DNA from 3 places in the Rhizobium sp. 05N430 genome. Region 1 is predicted to be linked to each of the others. Evidence: predicted binding sites of a transcription regulator. Region 1 holds the regulator's gene; each other region holds the start of a gene.

Region 1 (9,838 bases):
GCTGACAGGCCGCGTAGAGCGGCGGGAAAGCGATGGCCGCGGCGGCTGGCGGTATCTGTTGGCGCTCAAGGCGACGGAGAACCCGGCGCTGAAGCGGCCGCCAGAGCAGGTGACCGTGATTGCGCGCGGCCAGAAAGCGGAGTTCGAAACCGGGACTTGGCTGAAGGGCAGGGCAAGGCTGACGCCGCCGTCAGGGCCCGCTCTTCCCGGCCTCAACGACTTTTCGTTCGGTGCCTATTTCGACGGCGTCGGTGGCAACGGTTTCTTTTATGGTGCCCCTGCCGTGGTGCCGGCGGTCGAACCCGGGCCCGCATCGATGCAGGATCGCGCGCTTGAATGGCTCTACCGCTTGAGAAGCGGCATCGGCGACCGTATTAGAGGCATCCTGCCTGGCGACACCGGCGCTTTTGCCGCCGCTCTGGTCACGGACGAGCGCCGCGCCATTTCGAGCGAGACGACCGAGGCGCTGCGCCAATCCGGCCTTGCGCATATCATCGCCATTTCCGGTCTCAACATGGCGCTGTCGGCAGGCATCTTCTTCGTCGGCTTCCGCACCGTGCTCAGCCTGTTTCCGGCTGTCGTCCAGGCCTATTCCGTCAAGAAGATTGCCGCAGCCGGTGCGCTTGCCGCCGTCACCGCCTATTTTCTGATTTCGGGCTTCGCTGTCTCTGCCGAACGCGCCTTCATCATGATGGCGATCATGCTGGCGGCGGTCTTCTTCGACCGGCCGTCGATCAGTCTGCGCAACGTAGCCTTATCGGCGCTGGTGATCATTGTCCTCTCACCCTCGGAGATCATGGGGCCAAGCTTCCAGATGTCCTTCGCCGCGACACTGGCCCTCGTCGCCGGCTATGCGCTCTGGAAGGAGAGGCCGGTGCGCGACCGGCCCTTCGCAAAGTTTCGCGCCGTCAGGATGCTGTCTTCCGCCACTGCGTTCTTCGGCGGCATCCTGCTGACCTCCGTCATCGGCGGCTTCTCGACCGCGTTGTTCTCGGTCGAGCACTTCCACCGGCTGACGGCCTATGGCCTGCCAGCCAATCTCGCTGCCATGCCGATCATCTCCTTCATCATCATGCCGTTCGGCCTCATTGCCATGCTGCTGATGCCCCTCGGTCTCGATGCATGGGCGTGGCAGGTGACGGGCTTCGGGCTCGATCTGGTGATCGCCATCGCCAGGACGGTTGCCTCATGGGGCGGCGATATCGGCGTCGGGCGCCTGGCGTCGTGGTACTTTCCCGCGGCGGTGACGGGTTTCCTGCTGCTGACTTTGCTGCGCAGCCGCATACGGCATCTCGGCACCGCGATCTTGATGGCATCGACGACAGCCGCCGCGATGTTGGGAGGTCCTCCGCCGCCGAAAATCGTGATTGCCGAGGACGGGAGCATGGCGGGCATCGTCAGTGACAACGGCCTCGCCACCAATCGCGAGCGGCCACCGGGCTTCATCTTTGATCAATGGAGGCGCGCTCTGGTGATCGATAAGCATTTGTCACCGGCGTTCCCGGCGCTCCCGGATATTCCCACCGCACCGCGCGGTGAAAGGCTGAAACTGACGGAGGCACAGCAGAACGACACCATGAACGCGATCAAGGCCAGTGCGACGGGCGAGCGCTTCTCATGCGTGAAAAAGTCCTGGTGTACGGCGAAGCTCGACAACGGTTCGATCCTGACCGTGATCGAGAATGCGGCGTTCCTTGGCCCAGCCTGCGACATATCCGATATCGTCGTCACACCGGTTCGCCTGCGCCTCGATACCTGCCGCTCAGGCGCCCTGCTTTTCACCGGGGAGACACTGCGAAAGACAGGCGCTGTCGAGCTTCGTTTCCCCAATGGGATCGCCGAAATCACCACATCATTCGAGGGTCTCGACCGGCCCTGGATCCGCCACCGCGCCTACGATTGGCGCAGCGGCACTTTTGGTGAAAGCGAGACGCTCAGTGATAGCGGCGGATAAGGCCAACGAGCTTGCCCTGAACCTTGACGCGGTCCGGTCCGAAAATACGGGTTTCGTAAGCCGGGTTGGCAGCTTCGAGCGCAACGGATGCACCCTTGCGGCGAAAGCGCTTCAGCGTTGCCTCTTCGTCATCGACGAGAGCAACGACGATATCACCGGCATTGGCGGTATTGGTGTTGCGGATGATGACCGTATCGCCGTCGAAGATGCCGGCCTCGATCATCGAGTCGCCCTTGACCTCAAGAGCATAATGTTCACCGTTTCCGAGCATGTCGGCGGGAACAGTGATGTCGTGTGTGTTCTGCTGGATCGCCGAAATCGGCACACCGGCTGCGATCCGGCCCATGACCGGCACCGAGATCGACGTGTGATTGTCCTCGTTCGCAGGCTTCGGCGGCGCGACCGGCTGCGGCTTGCCGAGGCTGCCTTCGATGACGCTCGGCGAGAAGCCGCGGCGCGGCTGGATGCTCGGGCTGTAGGCTTCCGGAAGCTTGATGACCTCGAGTGCGCGCGCCCTGTTCGGTAGGCGGCGAATGAAGCCACGTTCTTCCAGAGCCGTGATCAGGCGATGGATGCCCGACTTGGAAGCCAGATCGAGCGCATCCTTCATTTCGTCGAAGGATGGCGGAACGCCGGACTCCTTCATGCGCTCGTGAATGAAGAGGAGAAGCTCCTGTTGTTTGCGCGTCAGCATCGAAGTTTTTCCCCAGATTCGTGAAACAAAGCCAGAACGGACACTATATGTTCCATATGTGTTCCGCAAGTGCCTAAATATCGGTAAAACTTCCGATGATTTTTCGTCGTTTTTGAAAGTTTATTTGCCGGATTGGTGATCCACGCTTGCGCTTTGCCGGGCAGGGCGTGCAAATCTCTGCCGGCTTCACCGGAGGAACCGCCATGACGCATCCGCTCGATCATCTGGTACTGCCCGTGACCCATATCGACGTTGCCCGCGAGCGACTCGGGCGTCTCGGTTTCACCGTCGCGGCCGATGGCCGTCATCCGTTCGGAACGGAGAATGCCTGCGTCTTCTTGGCCGACAAGACCTATCTCGAACCGCTCGGTATTGCGAGCCAGGCGGACTGCGACGCGGCTGTCGCAAAGGGCAACAGCTTTGTCGCCCGCGATCAGGCCTTCCGCTTCCGCTGCGGCGATGACGGCTTTTCGGCTGTTGTCTTCGGCACCGATAGTGCCGATGCGGACAAGGCTGCCTATGACGGCGCGCAGCTGAGCGGCGGCGATATGGTCGAATTCTCGCGGCCGATCGTCATGCCCGACGGAACGCAGGCGACAGGCGCCTTCAAGCTCGCCTTTGCCGCCGATCTTCGGGCACCCGATGTCTTCTTCTTCGCCTGCCAGCGGATCAACGCCTTTCCGGCCGATCGCAATGCACTGGAAACCCATGCAAACGGCGTCACCGGCATCAGCGAGATCGCGCTGAGCGCTGAGGATCCGCAGGCCTTCGCCGAATTTCTGGAGACGGCCAGCGGTGGAGTGGAGCCTAAGGAGGCGGCACTCGGCCTATCCTTCGAATTGCCGAACGGGAGACTTTCCATCTTCTCGAACGAGGGCATGGAGGCCTATTTCGATGCCGAGCCACTTGTCACCGATAACGGCCTCAGGGCGCGCGCAATCGTCTTTTCGGTCGGTGATCTGGCCGTGACAGCGGCGCATTTGGCTGCTAACGGGATCACCCATGTCAGTATGAACAATCGTCTGTTGGTGAAGCCGGCGCCGGGACAGGGCGCAATCTTCGCCTTCGAGGAGACCCAATGACAAATACCAATGCAGAAGTTGTCGCCGGCGAGGGTGCTGGCCGCGTTACCTTTTCGAATACGGGCAAGCTGTCGCTGATCGCCGGTCCCTGCCAGATGGAAAGCCGCGACCACGCTTTCATGGTCGCCGGTGTTTTGAGCGAACTCTGCAAGTCGCTCGGTATCGGCCTCGTCTATAAGTCGTCTTTCGACAAGGCGAACCGGACATCGCTTTCCGCCGAGCGCGGCATCGGTCTTGAAAAGGCGCTCGAAGTCTTCTCCGATCTGAAAAAGGAATTCGGCTTTCCTGTTCTGACCGATATCCACACGGAAGAGCAGTGCGAGCAGGTGGCAACCGTCGCCGACATCCTGCAGATCCCGGCCTTCCTCAGCCGCCAGACCGACCTTCTCGTTGCCGCCGCCAAGACCGGCCGGATCGTCAACGTCAAGAAGGGCCAGTTCCTGGCGCCCTGGGACATGAAGAATGTTCTCGCCAAGCTGAATGCCAGCGGCAATCCGAACATCCTGCTCTGCGAACGCGGTGCCTCCTTCGGCTACAACACACTGGTATCGGACATGCGCTCGCTGCCGATCATGGCTGCACTTGGCGCTCCTGTTATCTTCGACGCCACGCATTCCGTGCAGCAGCCGGGCGGGCAGGGCGGCTCGAGCGGTGGTCAGCGCGAATTCGTCGAGACCCTGGCGCGTGCCGCCGTTGCCGTCGGTGTCGCCGGTGTGTTCGTCGAAACGCACGAAGACCCCGACAATGCGCCGTCTGACGGACCGAACATGGTCTATCTGAAGGACATGCCGCGGCTTCTCGAAAAGCTTCTCGCCTTCGACGCCATCGCGAAAGCGGCCTGACGTTCAAAAGGCTGACATGATCCTGTAATAGGCCTCGGATGAGGCCGGAAACGAAGGCATGTTAGGCGGCTCAAAAACGGCCATTGTAATTTGCGTGCCTTCGATTAAGACGATTTCAAACGATTTATCCCACCCACCGAGCAGGAAGAAACCCATGACTGCAATTACCGATATCATCGCCCGCGAGATTCTCGATAGCCGTGGCAACCCCACCGTCGAGGTCGACGTTTATCTGGAAGATGGCAGCATGGGCCGCGCGGCTGTTCCGTCGGGTGCCTCGACCGGCGCGCACGAAGCCGTCGAAGTTCGCGATGGCGGCAAGCGCTATCTCGGCAAGGGTGTTGAAAAGGCTGTCGAAGCCGCCAACACGGAAATCTTTGACGCCATCGGCGGCATCGACGCTGAAAACCAGATCCAGATCGACAACATCATGATCGAGCTGGACGGCACGCCGAACAAGTCGCGCCTCGGCGCCAACGCCATCCTCGGCGTTTCGCTCGCTGTCGCCAAGGCTGCCGCTGAAGCTGCCGGCCTGCCGCTTTATCGTTACGTCGGTGGCGCTTCCGCCCACCTGCTGCCGGTTCCGATGATGAACATCATCAACGGCGGCGCTCATGCCGACAATCCGATCGACTTCCAGGAATTCATGATCCTGCCCGTCGGTGCCGACTCGATCCGTGAAGCCGTCCGCATGGGTTCGGAAGTCTTCCACGTCCTCAAGAAGGAACTCTCGGCTCAGGGCCACAACACCAACGTCGGCGACGAAGGCGGCTTCGCACCGGGCCTGAAGAGCGCGCCTGAAGCCCTCGATTTCATCATGAAGTCGATCGAAAAGGCTGGCTACAAGCCGGGCGAAGACATCTATCTCGGCCTCGACTGCGCCTCGACAGAATTCTTTAAGGACGGCAAATACGTTCTCGAAGGCGAGGGCCGCACGCTGGAGCCGGGCGCCATGGCCGAATACCTGGCGCAGCTCGCTGCCCAGTACCCGATCATCTCGATCGAAGACGGCATGGCTGAAGACGATTGGGACGGCTGGAAGGCCCTGACCGATCTGGCTGGCAAGAAGGTTCAGCTGGTCGGCGACGATCTCTTCGTCACCAACTCTGCTCGCCTGCGCGACGGCATCAAGATGGGCGTTGCCAACTCGATCCTCGTCAAGGTCAACCAGATCGGCTCGCTGACGGAAACGCTGGACGCCGTCAACACTGCGCACAAGGCAGCCTACACCGCTGTCATGTCGCACCGTTCGGGCGAAACCGAAGATTCGACGATCGCCGATCTCGCAGTTGCCACCAACTGCGGTCAGATCAAGACCGGCTCGCTGTCGCGCTCGGATCGTCTTGCAAAGTACAACCAGCTGATCCGCATCGAAGAGGGCCTCGGCCCGCAGGCCCGCTACGCCGGCCGCTCGATCATCCGCGGCTGATAGCCATTAGCGATCAATGCCTTGAAACCCGCGCTTCACCGGCGCGGGTTTTTTCTTGCCCGCAAAAATTCATAGTCAACGGACGGTTAATCTCTCAGCGCTACTCTCATCGCATAGGTAATGCGTTTTAGAGCATGTGTGCGTATGTGGACAAAGCATCATAAGAAAAAGAAGATCGGCCGGTTCGTTGTTCCGGCTATGACGGTCGCCTTTCTCTCCTATTTCGGCTATCATTGCATCCATGGCGATTACGGCCTGCGTGCGACCGAAGTCTTCGAGCAGCGGCGCATCGCCCGCGAGAAGGAGCTTGCGACGCTGAAGGCCAAGCGCGAGCATATCGAGCAGCAGGTCGCGCTCTTGAGTGATGGCTCTCTCGATAAGGATATGCTGGACGAAAAAGCCCGTTACCAGCTGAATATGTCACGCGCCGACGAGGTCGTCATATTCAATTCATATTCCAATTAACCGAAAACAAGTTAATCGTTAATTATATAGAATTATCAGTGGCTTAATCCTGAATACGTGCCATGCATTTATGGCATTGCTGTGGCCATATTTCTTCCCTATGGTACGCGCCACCTAAGAACCGCAAACCCATAGGGAGGGTTGAATGGCGCCGCGAAAGAACGCGACCGTTTCCAGCCGCAAGACCAGCGCAAAATCCGCAGCCAAGGCCTCGAATGGTGGTCCTGTCGCCGATTTCGATCGCGACGAGGAGCTCAAGGCTTACCGCGAGATGCTGCTGATCCGCCGTTTCGAAGAAAAGGCCGGCCAGCTTTACGGCATGGGCTTCATCGGTGGTTTCTGTCACCTTTACATCGGCCAGGAAGCTGTCGTCGTCGGCATGCAGATGGCGCAGAAGGATGGCGATCAGGTCATTACTGCCTATCGTGACCACGGCCACATGCTGGCAACCGGCATGAGCGCCCGCGGCGTCATGGCCGAACTGACCGGCCGCCGCAATGGCTATTCCCACGGGAAGGGCGGTTCGATGCACATGTTCTCCAAGGAAAAGCATTTCTACGGCGGACACGGCATCGTTGGCGCGCAGGTCTCGCTCGGCACCGGTCTGGCATTTGCCAACCGCTACCGCGGCAATGACTCGGTCAGCGTCGCCTATTTCGGTGACGGCGCAGCCAACCAGGGCCAGGTCTACGAAAGCTTCAACATGGCGGCACTCTGGAAGCTGCCGATCATCTATATCGTCGAAAACAACCGCTACGCCATGGGCACCTCCACGGCCCGCGCGACCGCACAGTCGAACTATTCGCTGCGCGGCTCCGGCTTCGGCATTCCGGGCGTACAGGTCGATGGTATGGACGTGCGCGCCGTCAAAGCTGCCGCCGACGAGGCGCTCGAGCATTGCCGCTCCGGCAAGGGCCCGATCATCCTGGAAATGCTGACCTACCGCTACCGCGGCCACTCCATGTCGGACCCGGCCAAGTACCGTTCCAAGGACGAAGTGCAGAAGATGCGCTCGGAGCATGACCCGATCGAGCAGGTGCGTCAGCGCCTCGTCGAAAAGGGCTGGGCCTCCGAAGACGATCTGAAGGCGATCGACAAGGACGTTCGCGACATCGTCGCCGACAGTGCCGATTTCGCCCAGAACGATCCGGAGCCGGATGCATCCGCGCTCTACACCGACATTCTGCTCTAATCGGGGAGGGAACCAATGCCTATCGATATCCTCATGCCCGCCCTCTCTCCGACGATGGAAGAAGGCACGCTGTCCAAGTGGCTCAAGAATGAAGGCGACAAGGTCACCTCGGGTGACGTGATTGCCGAAATCGAAACCGACAAGGCGACGATGGAAGTCGAAGCCGTCGATGAAGGCGTGATCGGCAAGCTGCTGGTTCCGGCCGGCACCGAAAACGTCAAGGTCAACGCCAAGATCGCGATCCTCCTGCAGGACGGCGAATCGGCTTCCGACATCTCGGCCGCACCCGCTGCTGCACCGGCACCTGCCGCTGCTCCCGCACCGGCCGCGGAAGCCAAGCCTGCCGCAGCACTGGTTCCGGCTGAGCCCAAGGCCGCAGCACCGAACGATCCGGAAATCCCCGCCGGCACCGAGATGGTCTCGATGACCGTCCGTGAAGCGCTTCGCGACGCGATGGCCGAAGAAATGCGCGCTGACGACAACGTCTTCGTGATGGGCGAAGAAGTGGCCGAGTATCAGGGCGCCTACAAGGTGACCCAGGGCCTGTTGCAGGAATTCGGCGCCCGCCGTGTCATCGACACACCGATCACCGAGCACGGCTTCGCCGGCGTCGGCGTCGGCGCTGCGATGGCCGGCCTGAAGCCGATCGTCGAGTTCATGACGTTCAACTTCGCCATGCAGGCGATCGACCAGATCATCAATTCGGCGGCAAAGACGCTCTACATGTCCGGCGGTCAGATGGGCGCTCCGATCGTCTTCCGCGGCCCGAACGGTGCAGCCGCACGCGTCGGCGCTCAGCACAGCCAGGATTACGCCTCCTGGTACAGCCAGATCCCGGGCCTCAAGGTCGTCATGCCTTATACAGCAGCCGACGCCAAGGGCCTGCTGAAGGCCGCGATCCGTGATCCGAACCCGGTTGTCTTCCTCGAGAACGAAATTCTCTACGGCCAGCACTTCGATGTGCCGAAGCTCGACAATTTCGTCCTCCCGATCGGTAAGGCCCGCATTCACCGCCAGGGCAAGGACGTCACCATCGTCTCCTTCGGCATCGGCATGACCTATGCGGTCAAGGCTGTAGCCGAACTCGAAAAGATCGGCATCGACGTCGAACTGATCGATCTTCGCACGCTGCGCCCGATGGACCTTCCGACCGTTATCGAATCGGTCAAGAAGACCGGCCGTCTGGTCACCGTCGAAGAAGGCTACCCGCAGAACTCGGTTGGCACCGAAATCGCCACCCGCGTCATGCAGCAGGCCTTCGATTATCTCGACGCACCGGTCCTGACGATCGCCGGCAAGGACGTTCCGATGCCTTACGCCGCAAACCTCGAAAAGCTGGCGCTGCCGAATGTCGACGAAGTCGTCCAGGCAGTGAAGACCGTCTGCTACAAATAAGGGGAGGGTATTTCGATGCCTATCAACATCACGATGCCTGCCCTCTCTCCGACGATGGAAGAAGGCAACCTGGCCAAGTGGCTGGTCAAGGAAGGCGACACGGTCAAGTCCGGCGATGTCATCGCCGAGATTGAAACCGACAAGGCGACGATGGAAGTCGAAGCCGTCGATGAAGGCACCGTTGCCAAGATCGTCGTTCCGGCTGGTACGGAAGGCGTCAAGGTCAACGCGCTGATTGCCGTTCTGGCTGCCGAGGGCGAAGACGTGAAGGCCGCCGCAAGCGGCGCCGGTTCGTCCGCGCCGGCCCCGAAGGCCGAAGCTGCCCCGGCACCGAAGGCTGAAGCCGCAGCTGCCCCGGCAGCTGCCGCTCCGGCTCCGGCTGCAGCACCTGCTGCTGCCGCATCGTCTGGCAACCGCACCTTCTCTTCGCCGCTGGCACGCCGCCTCGCGAAGGAAGCCGGTATCGATCTCGCCGCTGTCGCAGGCTCCGGCCCGCATGGCCGCGTCGTCAAGAGCGATGTCGAAGCTGCCGTATCCGGTGGTGGCGCCAAGGCGGCTGCGCCTGCTGCTGCCGCAGCTGCACCTCAGGCTGCTGCCGCTTCTGCCGCAGCTCCGAAGGGTGCTTCGGAAGAGGCCGTTCTCAAGCTCTTCGAGCAGGGTTCCTACGAGCTCGTGCCGCATGACAACATGCGGAAGACGATTGCCCGCCGTCTGGTGGAATCGAAGCAGACCGTGCCGCACTTCTACGTCACCGTCGATTGCGAACTCGACGCGCTGATGGCGCT
Region 2 (9,838 bases), on a different contig from region 1:
ATGAGCGCGTCGGCATCGATCGCCTGATCGCCGGTCCCTTCAAGCTTGGAGATCGCCCTGAGGACTTGATCAAGACGGTTTCGATCTTCGATGGCGCGACGACCAGTCTTCGGGGAGACAACCAGCTTGCCGCCTTCCATGGAGAACACGACTTCGCTGTTTGGCTCTATGCCGGCCAGCTCGCGGAGATCGCGGGGAATCGTGACCTGACCTTTCGAGGTAACGCGCATGACTTGCTCCTTCAAAGTAAGAATAATCCTTACCTATAGAACAAGTCAAGAACAAACTATCCGGCCAAGGCTGCCAGGCGCATGCGGTTGCTGCCACGATTGTGGGCATGGCAAATGGCAATCGCCAGCGCATCGGCCGCGTCGTCGCCCTTGAATTCCACCTTCGGCATCAGGATCTTCAGCATCATGTGGATCTGCTTCTTTTCCCCATGGCCAACGCCGATGACGGCTTTCTTGACGGCGTTCGGCGCATATTCGGAAACCTGTAGCCCGGCACGCGCCGGCACCAGCATGGCGATGCCGCGGGCTTGGCCGAGCTTCAGTGTCGCGACCGCGTCCTTGTTGACGAAGGTCTGTTCGACGGCGGCTTCATCGGGTGTGTAGCTGTGGACGATCTTGGCAAGCCCGTCATGCAGCTGGCAGAGGCGGGAGGCCAAGTCCATGTCGCCGTCCGACGTGACGGTGCCGGAGGCTACGAAGCGCAGCGAATTGCCCAGCGTGTCGATGACGCCCCATCCCGTGCGGCGCAGGCCGGGATCGATGCCGATGATGCGAATCGTGTTTTGCATGGCTCACCATATTGCAGTTGCAAAATAACTGCCATCGATATGTGAACAAAACAAAAACATCCCTTGTTTTTGTGTCGCGCCGTTTACTGCGAATTAAATCAGTTGTCTGAAATCTAATCCATCAAATGTGAGAGGGGCTCCTTTTTCGGAAGGTTAAGGCCCCCAGTGTTCTGTTTTCGGTCAAGCCAGCTGCGAAAAGCCAGGCAAGCCGCTCCGGAAGGGTTCTAGTTTATGGCTCAGAGATTTCAGTCTCTATCGTTTAAAGTGATTGCTACTTTCATTCTGCTCACGGCACTTGCCGTCAGCACCATCAGCGTGCTCGGCTATTTCGCCAGCAGCCGCATTTCCGACGAGCAGGCGCTGAAGGCGAAGGAGAGCGTGCTCATCTTCCGCGGCGACATGCTGCAGGATCAGCTGGAGCAGCTTGAAAACCAGGCGAACTCGATCGCGCGTATCGAAGCGCTGCAGATGTCGATCACCAGCCTGAAGAGCGGCTGGAAGACCATCGAGAAGTCCTCGGGCGATGCCCGCGCGGAACTGAAGAAGGTCTTCATCACCAACAATCCGAACCCGGCCGACCAGCGCGAAAAGCTGATGAAGCCGGAGGGGCCGAGCGGCTTCTACTACTCGAACCATGAGAAGACGCAGGGCGAAGTCGCCCGCGACCTCGAAAACACGGCCTTCAGCGATCTGCTGATTGCCGACATGGATGGTTCTGTCCTCTATTCCTACAAGAAGGACGACAATTTCGCCGAAAACCTGAAGGCCGATGCCTGGAAGGCGACCGGTGCCGGTCTCGCCTATGCGAAGGCTGTCGAGAACACCGCAAAGGCGACCGACGATTCCGCGCCGACAGGCTTCTCGGGTCTGCGCGTCGACGCGGGCAAGTCGGGGATCTTCTATGCCGTTCCGATCGTCAAGCTGGGCCTCGCGAAGGGCATCATCCTCTTCAAGGTTCGCGATGACATCGTCACCGGCATCCTGTCGAAAGGCATTGTCTCCGGCAGCACGGCGCAGGCGGCGATCATTTCCAGCGATGGTTCGGCTGTCGGCCTTGCCGACGGCAAGCTGGCGACGCTCGATACTGCGGCCTTTACCTTCATCCCGGACGCGCTTGCCAACAACCAGGGCATGACGGTCGATGATTTCGACCGCGCCGATGGCTCGGCCCGCGCCTATGTTCGCGGGATCGACTATCACGGCGACCGCTTCCTGGTGGTCGAGAGCGTCCGTCTCAGCGAGCTCAATGCCGGCTCGATCGAGATCGCCACGCTGCTGACGATGATCGGCCTCGGTGCACTCGTCGTTATGGCGATTGCTACCGGCCTGATCACCAAGCTCCTGTTCTCGCCGCTCGCCCGTCTTGCCGGCAACACCCGCGACGTGGCCGACGGCAAGCTCGATACCGAGATCGGCAGCCAGAACCGCCACGACGAAATCGGCACGATGGCAAAGGCGCTGGCGCGCTTCAAGCAGTCGCTGCTCGAAAGCCGCGAGCTCGAAGCCGCAAGTGCCGAGACCCGTACCCGCGCCGAGCGCGATCGCCAGGAAAACATGGCGCTGCGCGAAGCCGAGGCGAAGAGCCTGCAGGATGTCGTGCAGGCGCTGGACGAGGGCCTGCATCATCTGGCTAGCGGCAATCTCGCTTATCAGATCGAGACGCGCTTCCCGACCGAACTTGAGGGCCTGCGCGTCAACTTCAACGAGGCGCTGGCAACGCTCAGCGAAACGATGACGGCGATCGGCGGAAATTCGATGGCAGTTCGTTCAGGCTCGGAAGAGATGCGCAACGGCGCCGATGATCTGGCCGGCCGCACTGAGCGGCAGGCCGCCTCGATCACCGAGACCGCCAATGCGATCGATGCCATCACCCAGTCGGTTCGCATCCAGATCGAGCGCGCCGAGCAGGCCGAGCGGATCGCCCGTGACGCCAAGAAGGAAACGGCCGGTTCGAGCGATATCATGCGCGAGACCATCGCGGCGATGGAGGCGATCCAGTCGTCTTCGCGCCAGATCAACTCGATCATTTCGGTCATCGACGAAATCGCCTTCCAGACGAACCTGCTGGCGCTGAATGCCGGTGTCGAGGCAGCGCGTGCCGGTGAATCCGGCAAGGGCTTTGCCGTTGTCGCCATGGAAGTGCGTGAACTGGCACAGCGCTCCTCGAGCGCCGCCAAGGAAATCGCCAGCCTGCTGCAGAAGTCGACACATGAGGTCGAAAGTGGCGTATCGCTGGTCGAGAGGGCAGGGGTTGCGCTGACCGGTATCGGCAGCCGCGTCGAGGCGATCAACGGCCAGATCCACGAGATCATGGAATCGACCCGTGAAGAGGCCGATACGCTGCGCCAGATCAACAGCGCGGTCTCCGAACTGGATTCGATGACGCAGCAGAATGCGGCGATGGTCGAGGAAAGCACGGCGGCGATCCACCGTCTCGCCAGCGAGGCTCTGGAGATGGATCGCCAGCTCGGTAACTTCACGCTGCCGCAGGGCTATCATCACCAGAACGCGGAAGTGCATGTGCTCCGGCACCGCCGCGCTTCGTAACACCCTCAAAGTGTCAGGCGACTCCAGCCATCAGTTGGATCTGGAGTCGCTTGAAACAGCGGCCTCATCAGAGGCTCAGGTCCAGGCCGAGCTTCCTGCTCAGCAAGAAGGCGGCAAGCCCCACGCCAAGTACTGCCAGCGCGAAGACTGCAGCCATCATGCCGCCTGATCGCAGTAGCGCTCGCCTGTCGCTTTTCTCCGCACGGTCATAATGCCACTTGATGGCGAAGAACATGGCTATTCCCAAGGCAAGAACCTTGAATGTAACGAAGACTACAGGGACCCAATCCATCTCAAACACTCTCGTATGCATAAGCTGCGCTTCTTATGATCCCATCGCAGACAAGCGCCTACTTCCGATTATGCAACGCAGATATGTAATAGTAGGTGGTGGTTATTTAGCCTGTACTGCTGGCTCAGGAATGACCGTCTAGGGCCTGCGATAACAACGACATGCGGAATGCCGGAATTTGGCTTCCACATCTGAGTTGGTGGCAGGCGGCCGATCGGCCCTTTTTCTTTTCTCAGGGTTTGGATGCGGCGCCGTTACCACCTACATAGCCGGTAGCCCCATTATACCGACGGCAGGTTCTCATGATCCCCTTTTCCATCCTCGATCTTTCGCCCGTTCCCGAAGGGACGACCGTCAGCCAATCTCTTGCGGGTTCCGCCCGGATGGCGCAGAAGGCGGAAGAGTATGGTTACAAGCGCTTCTGGCTTGCCGAGCATCACGGCATGCCGGGCATTGCCAGTGCGGCGACTGCCGTCGTCATCGGTCATGTTGGTGCTGCGACGAAGCGGATCCGCATCGGCTCGGGCGGCATCATGCTGCCGAACCATTCGCCGCTTGTGATCGCCGAGCAGTTCGGCACGCTGGCGGCGCTCTTTCCCGGCCGCGTCGATCTCGGTCTCGGCCGTGCGCCGGGTACGGATATGCGCACCGCCCAGGCGCTGCGCCGCAATCTCGATGCCGGCGCCCAGAGCTTTCCGCATGATGTCGTCGAACTGCAGCAGCTGCTCGGAGAGCCTGTCGAGAACCAGGCGATCCTCGCGGTGCCCGGCAACCGGACGCACGTGCCGGTCTGGCTGCTTGGCTCCAGCCTCTACAGCGCCCAGCTCGCTGCCATGCTTGGTCTGCCCTATGCCTTCGCCTCGCATTTCGCACCGGATTCGCTGCTCGATGCGATCGATATCTACCGTAGCAAGTTCCAGCCATCCGCGGTCCTCGACCAGCCATATGTGATGGCCGGTGTGATGGGCTCCGTCGCGCCGACCGATGAAGAGGCCGAGTATCACTTCACTTCGGCGCAGCAGCAGTTCGTCAATCTCCGGCGCAATGTTCGTGGCCAGTTCCCGAAGCCGGTGAAAGATATGGAGAGCTTCTGGTCGCCGATGGAAAAGCTCAATGTCGAGCATACGCTGCGCTATGCCGTCGTCGGCTCGCCGCAGACGGCTGAAGCCAAGCTTAAGGAATTTCTGAAAGAGACGGAGGCCGACGAGCTGATCATCTCCATGCCGATCCACGATATCGAGGCGCGGCTGAAGTCGGTCGAGCTCTTTGCGGGCCTCGGCAGCTTTATGAGCGCCGCCGCCTAATCGGCGATGGCTTCGCCGGGATAGACGCCCCAGAGGGCCGATTGCTCGACGAAGCCGGTGAGATTCTGGTGTGGCAGGCCGATGCTGCACCACGCTCCGTCGCAGCGTCCGACATGGACGAGGACGCGGGCCATCAATGCCGCCGAGATAGCCGCACTTTCCCGGGCTCCGGTGTGAAGTGCGGCGGGCTCTCTCAGCCAGGGGCCGATCACCGCGGTCCGGCGCGATGAGAGCAGGGCGCGATGCATCCAGCCTGTGATGCCATCGCTGTCGCGCACCTGACGCCAATTGTCGTATTCGGCGGTGATCTCCAACGGCAGGCCTGATTTCACGTAGATCCACTTGGTCCCGTAATCCAGCGACGGCCCGATGCGCATGCGCGCGTTGGCCGATTTGAGCGAGACGAAGCGGGGAACCGGCAGACCGGTTTCCCGGCCCTTTGGTGTGCCCATCTCAACCGGGACTGCCGATGCCTGGCTGGCTAGGCAGGCGGCAAACAGGCTGCAGAGGGCAAGCAGCCCCATCGTCCGGCGCAGAAGAGAAAGACGGCGCATGTCAGCTACAGCTGGCCACCTGTTTCAAGGCGGCGGTGATGCCATCGAGCGAATAGGTGTAGCTGGTGTCCGTCCCACGGCTGGAGGTCGCCTCGATCACCATCTCGCTGCCGCCGCGCATGGCGCGGATCATTTCCGGTTCACGCTCCTCATGCTGCATCCAGGCGGCGTTCTCGCGGGTGAACATCCAGAATGTCTGGTCGCCAATGCGCACCTTCACGCGCGATCCCTGCTTCAACTCGTAGCCCATCCGTGCCTGCGGCTCGTATTTCGCCGAGGCGCCGGGGCCGACCATGAAGAAATTCTTGCCGTGATCGACACTGGTCGGCGTCTGGCCGGTCGGCACGGTCAGCAGATAGCAGACCGTCTGGCCACCGGCCTTGTAGGAATAGACGCCCCAATCGTTGAAGCGCTTGACCATTGTGGGCTGCGCTTGTGCGGAGAAGGCGCAAAGCAGCGAAATGGAGAGAGTGAGAGCAAGTTTCTTCATGGCATTTTCCCCGCCGATGGTGTGAGAGACGCTGGCCTGAGACAGACCGGCTGGAGGCAGGGACATTGAACGGTTGCAGCGTTACCGCTTTCTTAAAATCAGGCTGCGGCTCACGGAGCTGTGAACCGCTTTGATCCAGATCCTCGCGGAGGTCAGAAGAAGACAGCCATCGGCACCGGGACGATGCGCTTCAGGACTGCATCGACAGACAGCGATCCGGCGCCCGAGATCGCCAGCACAAACATGCCACCGGCGATCGCAAAGTCCTTCTCGAAATGCAGCAGTTCGTTCTGGCTGGTGAAATCGGTGTGGAAGAGCAGGGCCGTCATCAGGCAGAAGATGCCGAGCGCAACAGCACCCAGCCGTGTGGCCATGCCTGCCGCGACCGAGAAGCCGGCCGCAAGCTGCAGCAGGATGACGCCGATAGCGACCGGTAGTTCGAGACCGAGCCTTTCGAAGGCCGCTGCCGTGGCGTTGAAGTTCAGCGCCAGCGTTGCGCCTTCATGCAGGAAGATGGCCGAGAGCAGCAGACGTCCGGCGAGAAGTGCTGCATTGCTGCCGGCGGATCGGATAGGGGAATGTTCCATGATCATCTCCAATGGGTGAGCAGGGCGAGCGGCATCTGCCGCCCGCCCCGGGGCAATCACCGTCAGTTGCCGCCCCGTGCGGCGATCGCCTCTTGTAGGTCTTCCAGCTCCTCGCAGCCTGCGGGGCACAGCTGCTTCAGCGAAGCGAGCTGCTCGTTCGCCTTGTCGGGCTTGCCGGTCTGCAGATAGAGCTCGCCAAGATATTCGTGCGCTGCCTTGTGATCGGGCTGCAATTCGAGAGCCTTGGTGTAGTAGGTCAGCGACGTGTCGTAGTCGCCGGTCATGCGCAGCGTGTAGCCGAGCAGGTTGTAGACATCGGCCTGCTGGTTATCCTCGGCGAGGCCGCGCAATTCCTCGAGTGCGCCCTGATAGTCCTTGGCAGCGATCTTGGCGCGGACGGAAGTGAGGTCCGGACCGTCGCCGGTTTCCATGTTGTCGACGGCAAAGGCGGGCATCGCCGTCAATGCCGAGATGGTCGAGCCGCCTGCCGACAACGCGCAGAAGCTGATGACGCCGAGAACGGCGTAGCGGGTGAATGATCTTTTCATGACGATAGTCTCCTCAGGCGTCAGGCCTGGCTGGTAGGCGTGAAGGCATAGGCATTTCCGTCCTTGACGAAGCTGCCGGAGCCGGGGAAGGGGAAGTGCGAGCCGCAGATGGCGATCTTGTCCGATATGACGCGATCGATCAGTTTGCGGCGGCTGGTGATGGCAAGCGGCCCGTCCTGATCGTAGCTGCCCTGCCATTCCGGATGCGGCGCCAGCAGCGCCGGGACGTACATGATGTCGGCCGAAACCAGCAGCTGGCTTTTTCCGGAGTTGACCAGATAGGTCGAATGACCCGGCGTATGGCCTGGCGCCGAAATCAGCTCGATGCCGGGCGCCACTTGCGCACCGTCCTCCACCAACTTCCAGTTCTTCCATTTCGGGAAGACTTCGGCGATGCGCTTTCCGGCAGGCTTGCGCCCCTCCGGGAGTTTCGAGAGGCGGCCGGGATCGGTCCACCAGTTATATTCGGCCGAATGAACGATGAGCTCGGCATTCGGGAAGACAGGCGCATTGGTGCCCTTTTCCATCAGGCCCCAGACGTGGTCAGGGTGGAAATGCGAGATCATGACCGTGTCGATCTTGCGGTAGTCGATGCCGGCGGCTGCCATGTTGCCGGGAAGGTTGGTTGCATTGGCCTGCCACTGGCCGACGCCGGAGCCGGCATCCATCATGATCAGCCGTCCGCCGACCTTCAGGACGACCACCGTCAGCGGGATCGGCATGAAATCGGTCGGCAGATGCGCCTTGGCGAGCGCATTCTTGGTCTCGTCGACCGTGGCATTCTTGATGAAGGCGGGATCGTGCGGCTTACGCCAGATGCCGTCATAGATGGCCGTCACTTCGATATCGCCGACATTGTAGCGGTAGAAGCCGGTTGCCGGTTCGTCCGGCGATGCGGCGAAGGCCGGGGGCACGAATTCGAGCTTCGATGCGAGGCCGAATGCGGCTGCCGCGGCGGCCGAACCAAGCAGTGTACGGCGTGACATTTCAAACATTGGGGTGCCTCCTCTGGCTTGTCCTGTGTCTCAGCGGAGACGGGATGGGTTCGACGCCGCCGCTGAAGAACTAGACCGGAGAGGCCTGCTGCTTATTCCGAGCCTGGCGTAATTTTCCATGCAAGTCATTGAGAATGAATGGATAATTTTTTCACCCCGGCAAAGCGGTAAAAAAATCTCAGTTGGCAGGGAATAAAACCGGGTGCTTGGCGATCTAGGCAATAAAGGGTCGCATTGCGCTGAGGGCGGCCCGAGGACTAGAGTCGGCTGCGCCGCAGCCGCAGAGGGTGTGATGACCGAAGCCTGTCTTGCTATCCCCACATCGTTCGACGATCAGGTGGCCGCGGCTCTGCTGCGCTGGCGCCGCCGCTCGCGATCGTTTTCTCAGCTCGCAAGCTGTTTTCTCGCCGAGGCAGCGTCGGTCCTCGTCGGCTATATGGAAATGGCACAGGCGAGGGGCGGGCGGCAGACCGCTGCCGCCTCCGCGCAGCCCGATCACACATTGCGTTTCCAGCAGAACATCCTTCCGCACATGGATGCAGCCTACAACTTCGCGCGCTTTCTCAGCCGCGATCAGGATGCGGCGCAGGATATCGTCCAGGACGCCTTCCTGCGCGCCTATCGCAGTTTCGAGACCTATCGCGGCGGCGATTCACGGGCGTGGATTTTTGCCATCGTCCGCAACTGCCATCTCGCCTGGCAGCAGCAGGGACGGCGGAAGGCACGTTTCGAAACGCCGCTGGATGCCGATGCCGGAAGCGACAGCCCGGCCCATGAGATCGCATCGGATGACGAGACGGCGGAGACCGCGATGATCCGCGAGAGCGAGACGTCGCGCGTGCGCCATGTCATCGGCCTGCTTCCGGAGGCGATGCGGGAAATTCTGGTGCTGCGCGAACTCGAGGAGCTTTCCTACAAACAGATCGCCGAGGTCATCGATGTGCCTATAGGTACCGTGATGTCGCGCATCGCCCGGGCGCGGCGCGAATTCGGCGAGGCCTGGGATGCGTTTGAGAATGGCGGGGTGCGGGCATGACCGAGGCGCCGAAGCAGGGCTGCGACCAGTGGGGCCCGGTGGTGCATGCCTTCATCGATGGCGAGCTGGATCTGGTGCGCGCGGCCGAGCTGGAAAGTCATCTGGCGGGGTGCCCGGATTGCCGGGCGGAGATCGAAAGGGTGCGCGGGGTGCGGCAACGGATCGGACAGGACGGCGTGCGCTTCAAGCTTCCGGACGAGGTCCGGTCGCAGGTTCTTTCCGCGCTGTCGCACGAGCAGGCCATCTCCTCATCCGCTCTTCAGCCGCGCCAGAAGCCTGCTTCGCCGTGGGAGCGGTTCTTCCGTTTCGTTCGCGACTGGAGCTTCGTGCCGTCACTGGCGGCGCTGGCGGCGAGCGCAATGCTCTTCATCAATGCACCGGCGCCGGATCTCGGCATTGAGGACCAGCTGCTGGCGAGCCACGTTCATTCAATGCTCGCCGATCACCTCGTCGATGTGCAGACCTCGAACCAGCATACGGTAAAGCCCTGGTTCAACGGCCGCATCGATTTCTCGCCGCCCGTCAACGATCTCGCCAAGGATGGTTTCCCGCTGGTCGGCGGCCGGGTCGATTATATCGGCGGCCGGGTGGTGGCAGCGCTCGTCTACCGGCGCAACGGCCATGTCATCAACCTGTTCATCTGGCCGCAGGCGAAAGGCGGGCAGGCGACGCGCGAGCATGAGGGG
Region 3 (9,838 bases), on a different contig from region 1:
CATGGTGACGTCCGCGTCTGGGAATCGCTCTCGATCATCGAATATGTTGCCGAACTCTATCCCGAAGCCGGGCTATGGCCGAAGGATCGTGCGAAGCGAGCCGCCGCCCGCTCCGTTTCGATGGAGATGCTCTCCGGGTTCCGTGCCATTCGGAATGCCTGCCCGATGAACATTCGCCGTCCGAAAGGCAAGATTGCGCTTGTCGATGGCGTGATGGCCGACGTCCTGCGTATCGAGACGATCTTTCGGGAGTTGCGGGAGCAGTCCGGTGGATCGTTCCTGTTTGGCAGCTTTTCGGCTGCCGATGCAATGTTTGCGCCTGTCGTCAACCGCTTCGATGTCTATGACCTCGTGACATCCGGCGATACGCTGAGCTATATGGCGGCCGTCAAGGCGCATCCCGCCTGGCGGAAGTGGGAAGAGGCTGCGCGCGCCGAACCGTGGATCGTGCCGCACGATGAGGTTTGAACGGGAGTCAAAGGATTCTCAAAAAATCTGTTTAGGGACTGGTCAAGGCCGTTTATCGCATGTATAAGCGCGCAAAATTTCCGAAATCGCGACATGTCGTTTCGGCCGCCAGTCTGGCCGGAAATGTGTTGCCCGTGAAGTGGAGTACGAGAAATGGCTGTACCGAAGAGAAAAACGAGCCCGTCCAAGCGCGGTATGCGCCGTTCTGCAGACGCACTGAAGGCTTCGACCTATGTTGAAGACAAGAACTCCGGCGAGCTGCGCCGTCCGCACCATATCGATCTTAAGACCGGTATGTATCGCGGCCGTCAGGTCCTGACGCCGAAGGAAAGCGCATAAGCTTTCCTGTTTCTGGTTTTCCAGATTGAAAGACCGGCTTTCAGCCGGTCTTTTTGCGTTTGCGCACCACGATATTCGCAATTGTCTTGAAGTGAGACGGCGATCTACGGCAGTATTCCCTGAATAGAGGGAGAACAGACCGAGATGCTTGGTGCAATGCCGCTGATGATCATTCCATTTATTCTTTACAACATGGCAATGCTCGGCCTGATGGGGAGCGGCGGTATTCCCGCGCTTCAGCACGACATCATCGTTTTGTCGATGATCTCAGGCGCGATCTGGAGCATGTCGCTCGGCGATCTCTTCATCGTCATCGCGCTTGTGGTGCTGTTCTTCGAGATATTGAAGGCGACGCGTAACGGCTCCGGCAGCCTGATCAATCACATGCTGTCGATGCTCGTCTTCATCGCCTTCCTGGTCGAGTTTCTGCTCGTCCAGGATGCGGCGACCCAGGTGTTCTTCATCTTGATGACGATTGCGCTGATCGATGTGATCGGCGGCTTTGCCGTCTCGATCCGCACCGCGGGGCGAGACGTCTCGATCGGGCTTTAGAGCGTTTCCTCGAAACGCTCAGAGATCAGAGATTGTCCAGCTTGTTCTGAAGCGCCCTCAGCTGTTCCTTCAGCTCGTCGATGTCCTTGGCTTCAGCCTTCTTGGTCTCCTTGGCAGGAGGGGTCATGAAGGGTGAAAACATCTGCATCGCCTGCTGGAACATCTCGGTGTTGCGGCGCACCTGCTCCTCGACCATCTGCATCGGAAGTTGCAGGTTCTTGCCGATCGGCGTTTCGCCGAAGGCGCGGGTCACTTGCTCGCGCATCTGCGATTGCTGCTCGGTGAAGGCCTTCATGGAGTGTTCGAGAAAGCTCGGAACGACCATCTGCATCTGATCGCCATAATAGGTGATCAGCTGTCGAAGGAAGGAAATCGGCAGCAGCGTGTTGCCGGTCTTCGATTCCTGCTCGAAAATAATCTGGGTCAATACCGAGTGGGTGATGTCATCGCCGGACTTGGCATCCTGGACCGTAAAGTCCTCGCCCTTCTTCACCATCTCCGCCAGGTCTTCCAGCGTCACATAGGTGCTGGTGCCTGTGTTATAGAGTCGGCGATTGGCGTATTTCTTGATGACTATCTGACCCTCATTCTTCGCCATATCAGTCTCCTGAACCCCGTCTGATGATGTGGAAATTCCTCCAATATCGAATGTAGACGCAAAAGAACGCCGGTGACAATCTCTTTGTGCGATGCGGCAACCCCTTTTATTCCCGTCATATTTCGCGTCTTCGTAAGTACGGGCTAAAATTGCCATATGACGGTCTTGGCGTTTGACTCGGGCTAAAAGCTTTGCCAGTTTCGACCTATATAAAGTGCTGAAACGCGAGGAGGCTTTCCATGAGCAACACGTCCATCGTCATCGCCAGCGCAGCCCGCACAGCGGTCGGCTCTTTCAACGGCGCCTTTGCTACAGTCCCTGCCCACGAACTCGGAGCAACGGCCATCAAGGGTGCGCTCGAGCGCGCCGGCGTCGATGCCGCAGAGGTGGACGAGGTCATTCTCGGCCAGGTCCTGCAGGCCGGCGAGGGCCAGAACCCGGCGCGTCAGGCAGCGATGAAGGCGGGTGTTCCCAAGGAAGCGACGGCCTGGAGTGTCAATCAGCTGTGCGGTTCCGGATTGCGCGCTGTAGCGCTCGGCATGCAGCAGATCGCAACCGGAGATGCAAAGATCATTGTCGCCGGCGGCCAGGAATCGATGTCTATGGCGCCGCATGCTGCGCATCTTCGCGGCGGCACCAAGATGGGCGACATGAAGATGATCGATACGATGATCAAGGACGGCCTCACCGACGCCTTCTACGGTTATCACATGGGGATCACGGCGGAAAACATCGCCCGCCAGTGGCAGCTTTCGCGCGACGAGCAGGACCAGTTCGCGGTTTCCTCGCAGAACAAGGCGGAGGCCGCGCAGAAGGCCGGCCGCTTCAAGGATGAGATTGTTCCTTTCGTCATCCAGGGCCGTAAGGGTGACGTGACCGTCGATGCCGACGAATATATCCGCCACGGTGCGACGATCGAGGCGATGACCAAGCTTCGCCCGGCTTTCGACAAGGACGGTACGGTGACTGCCGCCAATGCGTCCGGTCTCAACGATGGTGCTGCCGCAACTGTTCTGATGACCGAAGCGGAGGCTGCGCGCCGCGGTATCCAGCCGCTCGTGCGCATCGTTTCCTGGGCAACTGCGGGTGTCGACCCGCAGGTCATGGGCACAGGCCCTATCCCGGCATCGCGCAAGGCGCTTGAGAAAGCAGGCTGGTCGGTCGGCGATCTCGATCTGGTGGAGGCCAACGAGGCCTTCGCTGCGCAGGCCTGTGCTGTCAACCGCGATCTCGGCTGGGATCCGGCGATCGTCAACGTCAACGGCGGCGCGATCGCCATCGGCCATCCGATCGGTGCTTCCGGTGCCCGCGTTCTGAGTACGCTGGTTTTCGAAATGAAGCGCCGCGGCGCGAAGAAGGGATTGGCAACACTCTGCATCGGCGGCGGTATGGGCGTCGCGATGTGCCTCGAAGCACTTTAAATAGCATGCGATCCATGCCTTAATGGCGGGATCGAAGGCGATAACAAGGGGAGCGAAACATGAGCAGAGTGGCTTTGGTCACCGGTGGCACACGTGGCATCGGTGCAGCAATTTCGGTGGCGCTCAAGAACGCCGGTTACCGGGTGGCGGCGAACTACGCCGGCAACGACGAGAAGGCCAAGGCCTTTCACGACCTCACTGGTGTCCCGGTCTTCAAGTGGGATGTTTCCGACTATGCTGCTTGCGGCGAGGGCATCGCCAAAGTGGAGGCCGAGCTCGGCCCTGTTGACGTACTGATCAATAACGCCGGTATCACCCGCGACGCGATGTTTCACAAGATGACCCCACAGCAGTGGCATGAGGTCGTCAACACCAACCTCACCGGCCTCTTCAACATGACCCACCAGGTCTGGGGCGGCATGCGTGACCGCAGCTTCGGCCGTATCGTCAATATATCGTCGATCAATGGCCAGAAAGGCCAGATGGGGCAGGTCAACTATTCCGCCGCCAAGGCCGGCGATCTCGGCTTCACCAAGGCGCTGGCGCAGGAGGGTGCGGCAAAGAACATCACCGTCAATGCCGTCTGCCCCGGTTACATCGGCACGGAAATGGTTCTTGCTGTTCCGGAAAAGGTGCTGAACGAGCGGATCATCCCGCAGATCCCGGTTGGCCGTCTTGGCGAACCTGAAGAGATCGCGCGCTGTGTGGTGTTCCTGGCCTCGGATGACGCTGGGTTCATCACCGGCTCGACGCTGACGGCGAATGGCGGGCAGTTTTTCGTCTAGAAGCGCCCTGAGGTTCCGGGAGTTAACTCACCTCACCGGGATCTAGCGCAAACGGTTGAAACAAAAACGGGCGCCAAGGCGCCCGTTTTCAAAATATCAGTCTATTGTTAGCAGCGAACGCGGCGCGTTGAGCCGTTCGAGTAGGCAACGTAGCAACCGTAGCGGTCACGATAGACGCGCTGGCCCGAATAGCGGCCATTGCGCTGATCGACCGAGTTACCGACTGCAGCGCCAACCAGGCCGCCTGCAACGGCGCCGACGGCTGCGCCGCCCCAGCTGTTGGAAACCGCACCGCCAATAAGGGCGCCAGAGCCAGCGCCGATTGCGGTGCCCTGCTCAGTTGCCGTGCACGATGCAAGCGCACCCACGAGTGCTGCAACGAGAACAACCTTCTTCATCATGACTTACAACTCCCCAGTTACATGGCCTTTAGATGCGGCCCATCAGGACAAGGATAATGATAATGACGAGAACTAGCCCCAAACCGCCAGAAGGTCCATAGCCCCAAGCGCGGCTGTAACCCCAATTCGGCAGAGCGCCGATCAAAAGCAGAATAAGGATAATAAGAAGTATCGTACTGAGCATGTTTTCTGTCCTTCAACTCACCGCGAGTTACGAATGGACAATAAACACGGTAGCCGGGTTTTTGTTCCCGGCTAAACTTATGTGCGTGCAATTTCAGGATGGAGTTTTCTTGATGGTGCCAGAACTTATATTCTACGGGACGGTAGAAACGCGTCAGGCTCGAAAAGGTTCCGCTGATCCGCAGAAAATTTTAACGAAACATCCACTCAGGGCGGAAAGTGTTAATGGCGACCGATTTTCAATGCTGATCCTGCAATCAAGGAGGCTGCATATAGCGCCCGTTCGCGCAGTTCATCAATATGCAGTGGCGAACAAAAGCGGAATTTGCAGCTGTCGGCGATTCGTCTGTGATTCGTTCCGGCTTTGACCCGAAGGTTAATTCTGTGGTTTTCCGTTTTTCCGTCTTTGCGGTTGCCGCCGGATGAAAAGAGGCCGTCGAAGACCGCCCGCTGCAAATTGCCAGATTCCGGTGATTCAGCATCTAGTGGGAAAAGCTGATTCAAAACCAATACTTAGCCGTGAACAAAAGCTGAATCACCGCGAGTCTGCGATTCGTCGCTGATTCGTTCTCAAGCTGTTCCGAATCTCAAAACAGAGGCTTAGCGCCGCTTGTTGAATCAAAATTAGCAGCGCATTCGCATCATCCGGCTCTTGCGTTTGCCGGTTGCCCTGTCCATGTGTTGTCTGCTGACTTGACCCCGGGGCTCCCCGCCTCACTTGCATGGACCATGACACTGAATTCGCAGCCGATGATACTGAGTGGGCGCGGTGTGACCGCGGTGCTCGGGCCGACCAATACCGGCAAGACGCACTACGCCATCGAGCGCATGGTCGCGCATGGCACCGGCGTGATCGGGCTGCCGCTGCGCCTTCTGGCGCGAGAAGTCTATAGCCGGGTCGTGGAGAAGGTCGGTGTGCACAATGTCGCGCTGGTCACGGGCGAGGAAAAGATTTCTCCGCCCAATGCGCGCTTTTCGGTCTGCACCGTCGAGGCGATGCCGCGCGAAACCAAGGCGGCCTTCGTCGCGATCGACGAAGTGCAGCTCGCTGGAGATCTTGAGCGCGGGCACATCTTCACCGATCGCATCCTCCATCTGCGTGGTCGCGACGAGACGCTGCTGCTCGGCGCCGGCACGATGCGCCCCATTCTCCAGCAGCTACTGCCCGGAATCACCGTCATCGAGAGGCCGAGACTGTCGCAGCTGCTCTATGCCGGGCAGAAGAAGATTACCCGGTTGCCGCAACGCTCGGCGATCGTCGCCTTCTCGGCTGACGAAGTTTACGCGATCGCCGAACTGATCCGGCGCCAACGCGGCGGCGCGGCCGTCGTTCTTGGCGCGCTCAGCCCGCGGACGCGCAATGCGCAGGTGGCGCTCTATCAGGCGGGCGATGTCGAATATCTGGTCGCCACTGATGCGATCGGCATGGGGCTCAATCTCGACGTTGATCATGTCGCCTTCGCGCAGGACCGGAAATTCGACGGCTACCAGTTCCGCAATCTCAATCCCGCAGAACTTGGCCAGATCGCCGGGCGTGCCGGCCGCCATGTTCGCGATGGCACCTTCGGCGTCACCGGGCAGGTCACGCCTTTTGATGATGAACTGGTGCAGCGGATCGAGGCGCACGAGTTCGACAACGTCAAGGTTCTGCAGTGGCGGACCAAGGAATTCGACTTCGCCTCGATACAATCGTTGCGCGCAAGCCTGGAAAAGCCGCCGAGCGTCCAGGGGCTGACGCGATCCCTGCCTTCGGTCGATCAGCAGGCGCTGGAACATCTTTCACGATATCCGGAAATTATTGATCTTGCGACCAAGCCGGAAAGGGTTGAAAAGCTCTGGGAAGCTTGTGCGCTGCCCGATTACCGGCGTATTGCACCGGCCCAGCATGCCGATCTGATCTCGACCCTCTTTTCTGATCTCGTCCGCCGTGGCACGGTGAACGAAGATTTCCTCGCGGAGCAGGTGCATCGTGCGGACCGGACGGACGGTGAAATCGACACGCTTTCGGCGCGAATCGCGCAGATAAGAACCTGGACCTATGTGTCGAACCGGCCCGGTTGGCTTGCCGATCCGACACACTGGCAGGAAAAGACGCGGGAAATCGAAGATCGATTGTCCGATGCGTTACATGAAAGGTTGACGAAACGCTTTGTTGATCGCAGGACATCTGTGCTCATGAAGCGCCTGAGAGAGAATGCGATGCTGGAAGCTGAAATCAGTGTGAATGGTGATGTCTTCGTGGAGGGACATCATGTGGGTCAGTTGAGCGGTTTCCGCTTCACTCCCATCGGTGGAACGGATGGACCGGACGCCAAGGCCGTACAGGCTGCTTCACAAAAGGCGCTTGCTCTGGAATTCGAAGCGCGCGCTGCGCGCATGCATGCTGCCGGCAATGGCGATCTGGCGATCAGCGCCGATGGCCTAGTGCGCTGGCTCGGCGATCCCGTGGCGCGGCTTTCGGGCAGCGACCACATCATGCGGCCGCGGGTGATCCTGCTTGCCGACGAGCAGTTGACCGGAAATGCGCGCGATCATGTCGCCGCCCGCGTCGAGCGCTTCGTCAATCATCATATCAGCACGGTGCTTAAGCCGCTCGACGATCTGTCGCGCGCTGAAGACCTGCAGGGCCTGGCAAAGGGTCTGGCGTTCCAGCTTGTCGAGAATCTCGGCGTACTGTTCCGCCGCGACGTCGCCGACGACGTCAAGTCGCTGGATCAGGATGGCCGTGCCTCAATGCGCCGCTACGGCGTGCGGTTTGGCGCTTACCACATCTTCGTTCCGGCACTTCTGAAGCCGGCGCCTGCCGAATTGATCACGCTCCTCTGGGCGCTGAAGAACGATGGTCTCGACAAGCCTGGCTATGGTGACCTCATTCCGGTTCTGGCCGCTGGCCGTACGTCTGTCGTCACCGATCCGAGCTTCGAGCGCACCTTCTACAAGCTTGCCGGTTTCCGTTTCCTCGGGAAGCGGGCTGTTCGTATCGATATTCTAGAGCGGCTTGCCGATATCATCCGTCCGCTGCTGCAGTGGAAGCCGGGTCAGGCAAACCGTCCCGAGGGTGCCTATGACGGCCGCCGCTTTACGACGACGACCGCAATGCTCTCCATCCTCGGCGCGACGCTTGAGGACATGGAAGAGATCCTCAAGGGTCTCGGTTACCGTGCGGATGCGGTGAAGGCCGAAGAGGCTGCCGCCCATCTTGCCACGCAGGATGCGTCGGCTGCAACGGCCGCGAGCGAGGCACCAGCCGAAGAAGCATCCGACAAGGCCGATCACGACGATGCGGATGGTGCTGAGGAAGCACCCGCTGCCGAGCCTGCACCTGTTGCTGCCGAAGCGCCTGCTGAAGCTGCCGAAGTGACAGCCGAAAGCGGAGAACCGCAGGAGCCGAAGCCGGTTCTGCTGTGGCGCCTCGGCGGCCGCAACGACAACCAGCGCCCGGTGCGCAACCACGGCGAACGCCGCGGCGGCGAGCGCCAGCAGGGCAACCGTCGTCAGGGCGGCGCGACCGAAGGCGCTGAAGGCAACAACCGCGGCGAAGGCAATCGCGAAGGCCGCGATGGCAACCGCCAGCAGCGCGGCCGCGATGGCGGCAAGCCGCATCAGGGCCGTGGCGATCGCAACGAACAGCGTGGCGACCGTCAGGATCGTGGTGACCGGAAGGATCGCAACGACCGCAACAACAACCGTGGCGGCGCCCAGCCGCTGCGCTTCGAGGCCAAGCCGCCGCGCAAGGAAAAGCCGATCGATCCGGATTCGCCCTTCGCCAAGCTCGCTGCCTTGAAGGAGCAGATGAAGAAGTAATCGATGGGCGGGGAGACACAGCCAGCAAGCGGTTCGCGCCAGCGCATCGACAAGTGGCTGTTCTTCACGCGCATGGTGAAATCTCGCTCCCTGGCGCAAAGCCAGGTGCAATCAGGGCACGTTCGCATCAATGGCGAACGTGCCGTCCAGCCCAGCCAGACAGTCAAGGCGGGCGATCGCGTCGAGCTGCAGCTCGACCGCAGGGACGTCGTCCTTCTGGTCAAACTGCCGGGCGAGCGGCGGGGGCCTTTCGAAGAGGCGCAGCGCCTTTACGAGAACATCACGCCGCCTGAAGATGAGACGAAACGTCTCACCGCCTACGAGCAGGCGATCCGCGGCGCGGGGGCAGGACGGCCGACAAAGAAAGAGCGGCGGGCAATCGACAGGCTCCAGTCGGGCGAGGATTAGAAAACTCTGTCTGCGCCGCCGGTTTTTGAAGATGGATAATCCTTGAAATCAGGCTGTAAAGCCGATACGTCACAATCAACTCGCCGGACTGCGTTCTTGCCTCCCAAGCCAGTCAACGCTGCTCCTCCGGCACAGGGAAAGACGCGACGTTCCAGGTTCGTCTCCCCGCTCGCGTGAAATCCTGGAGTTCTTCATGACCTATGTCGTGACCGACAATTGCATTCGCTGCAAATATACCGACTGCGTGGAAGTCTGCCCGGTCGATTGCTTCTATGAAGGCGAGAATTTCCTCGTCATCCATCCCGACGAATGCATCGACTGCGGCGTTTGCGAACCCGAATGTCCTGCCGAGGCGATCAAGCCGGATACCGAGCCGGGTCTCGACAAATGGCTCAAGATCAACGCTGAATATGCCAGCGTCTGGCCCAATATTACCGTCAAAAAGGACTCGATGCCCGAGGCCAAGGAAATGGACGGCGAGACCGGCAAATTCGAGAAGTACTTCTCAGAAAAGCCCGGCGCGGGCGATTGAGTTCAAGCTACTGAAATCCGCCTGAAATCGGGTTCAGAAGGCGCTTAAACGTTTCAAGTGATGCTTCACTAATATGTGAGCCATGTGTTGCCCGCATGACTCACACGCACCAAATTATTGATTTCCTCATATTTTTGTGATAGGTTCTAGAGACTGACCCATTTGAGGCACGAGGCGTGCCCAAAACCATCACGAAAGCAAATTAAATCTGTACGCGGTTTCCGTGACATATCAACGAGTTGAGCTGTCCGATCGTTAATCGCGTGCACGAATTTCTTTGCTTATGTCTGGTGGGACCAGAGTGAAGTCACCCGACGGGAATTCTACCGTCTCATCCGGGCCTGACT

Evidence for each region. The regulator LexA, encoded in region 1, represses DNA repair genes until DNA is damaged. The targets are predictions, from matches to a motif close to TGTTCNNNNTGTGTTCNG.
Region 2: a site for LexA is predicted at 841-858, ahead of ruvC (crossover junction endodeoxyribonuclease RuvC). Genes of this name have one in related genera too.
Region 3: a site for LexA is predicted at 5,313-5,330, ahead of AC1DJO_RS11840 (helicase-related protein). Genes of this name have one in related genera too.

What each region holds. Positions count from the first base shown of each region.
Region 1 is NZ_JBFTMO010000008.1:166,915-176,752, forward strand. It holds gene AC1DJO_RS18205 (ComEC/Rec2 family competence protein) at 1-1,954, shown strand, start outside; gene lexA (transcriptional repressor LexA) at 1,935-2,648, opposite strand; gene AC1DJO_RS18215 (VOC family protein) at 2,852-3,730, shown strand; gene kdsA (3-deoxy-8-phosphooctulonate synthase) at 3,727-4,572, shown strand; gene eno (phosphopyruvate hydratase) at 4,727-6,001, shown strand; gene AC1DJO_RS18230 (FtsB family cell division protein) at 6,146-6,466, shown strand; gene pdhA (pyruvate dehydrogenase (acetyl-transferring) E1 component subunit alpha) at 6,612-7,658, shown strand; gene AC1DJO_RS18240 (pyruvate dehydrogenase complex E1 component subunit beta) at 7,674-9,053, shown strand; gene AC1DJO_RS18245 (pyruvate dehydrogenase complex dihydrolipoamide acetyltransferase) at 9,069-9,838, shown strand, end outside.
Region 2 is NZ_JBFTMO010000018.1:22,796-32,633, forward strand. It holds gene AC1DJO_RS25740 (AbrB/MazE/SpoVT family DNA-binding domain-containing protein) at 1-230, opposite strand, end outside; gene ruvC (crossover junction endodeoxyribonuclease RuvC) at 287-799, opposite strand; gene AC1DJO_RS25750 (methyl-accepting chemotaxis protein) at 1,031-3,346, shown strand; gene AC1DJO_RS25755 (hypothetical protein) at 3,414-3,581, opposite strand; gene AC1DJO_RS25760 (LLM class flavin-dependent oxidoreductase) at 3,941-4,942, shown strand; gene AC1DJO_RS25765 (SH3 domain-containing protein) at 4,939-5,496, opposite strand; gene AC1DJO_RS25770 (invasion associated locus B family protein) at 5,498-5,986, opposite strand; gene AC1DJO_RS25775 (DoxX family protein) at 6,139-6,573, opposite strand; gene AC1DJO_RS25780 (tetratricopeptide repeat protein) at 6,636-7,121, opposite strand; gene AC1DJO_RS25785 (MBL fold metallo-hydrolase) at 7,142-8,116, opposite strand; gene AC1DJO_RS25790 (sigma-70 family RNA polymerase sigma factor) at 8,409-9,152, shown strand; gene AC1DJO_RS25795 (anti-sigma factor family protein) at 9,149-9,838, shown strand, end outside.
Region 3 is NZ_JBFTMO010000004.1:282,910-292,747, reverse strand. It holds gene AC1DJO_RS11885 (glutathione S-transferase family protein) at 1-468, shown strand, start outside; gene rpmF (50S ribosomal protein L32) at 622-807, shown strand; gene AC1DJO_RS11875 (hypothetical protein) at 952-1,359, shown strand; gene phaR (polyhydroxyalkanoate synthesis repressor PhaR) at 1,385-1,957, opposite strand; gene AC1DJO_RS11865 (acetyl-CoA C-acetyltransferase) at 2,197-3,378, shown strand; gene phbB (beta-ketoacyl-ACP reductase) at 3,438-4,163, shown strand; gene AC1DJO_RS11855 (YMGG-like glycine zipper-containing protein) at 4,271-4,564, opposite strand; gene AC1DJO_RS11850 (DUF3309 family protein) at 4,593-4,748, opposite strand; gene AC1DJO_RS11845 (hypothetical protein) at 4,970-5,251, opposite strand; gene AC1DJO_RS11840 (helicase-related protein) at 5,477-8,551, shown strand; gene AC1DJO_RS11835 (RNA-binding S4 domain-containing protein) at 8,555-8,959, shown strand; gene fdxA (ferredoxin FdxA) at 9,153-9,491, shown strand.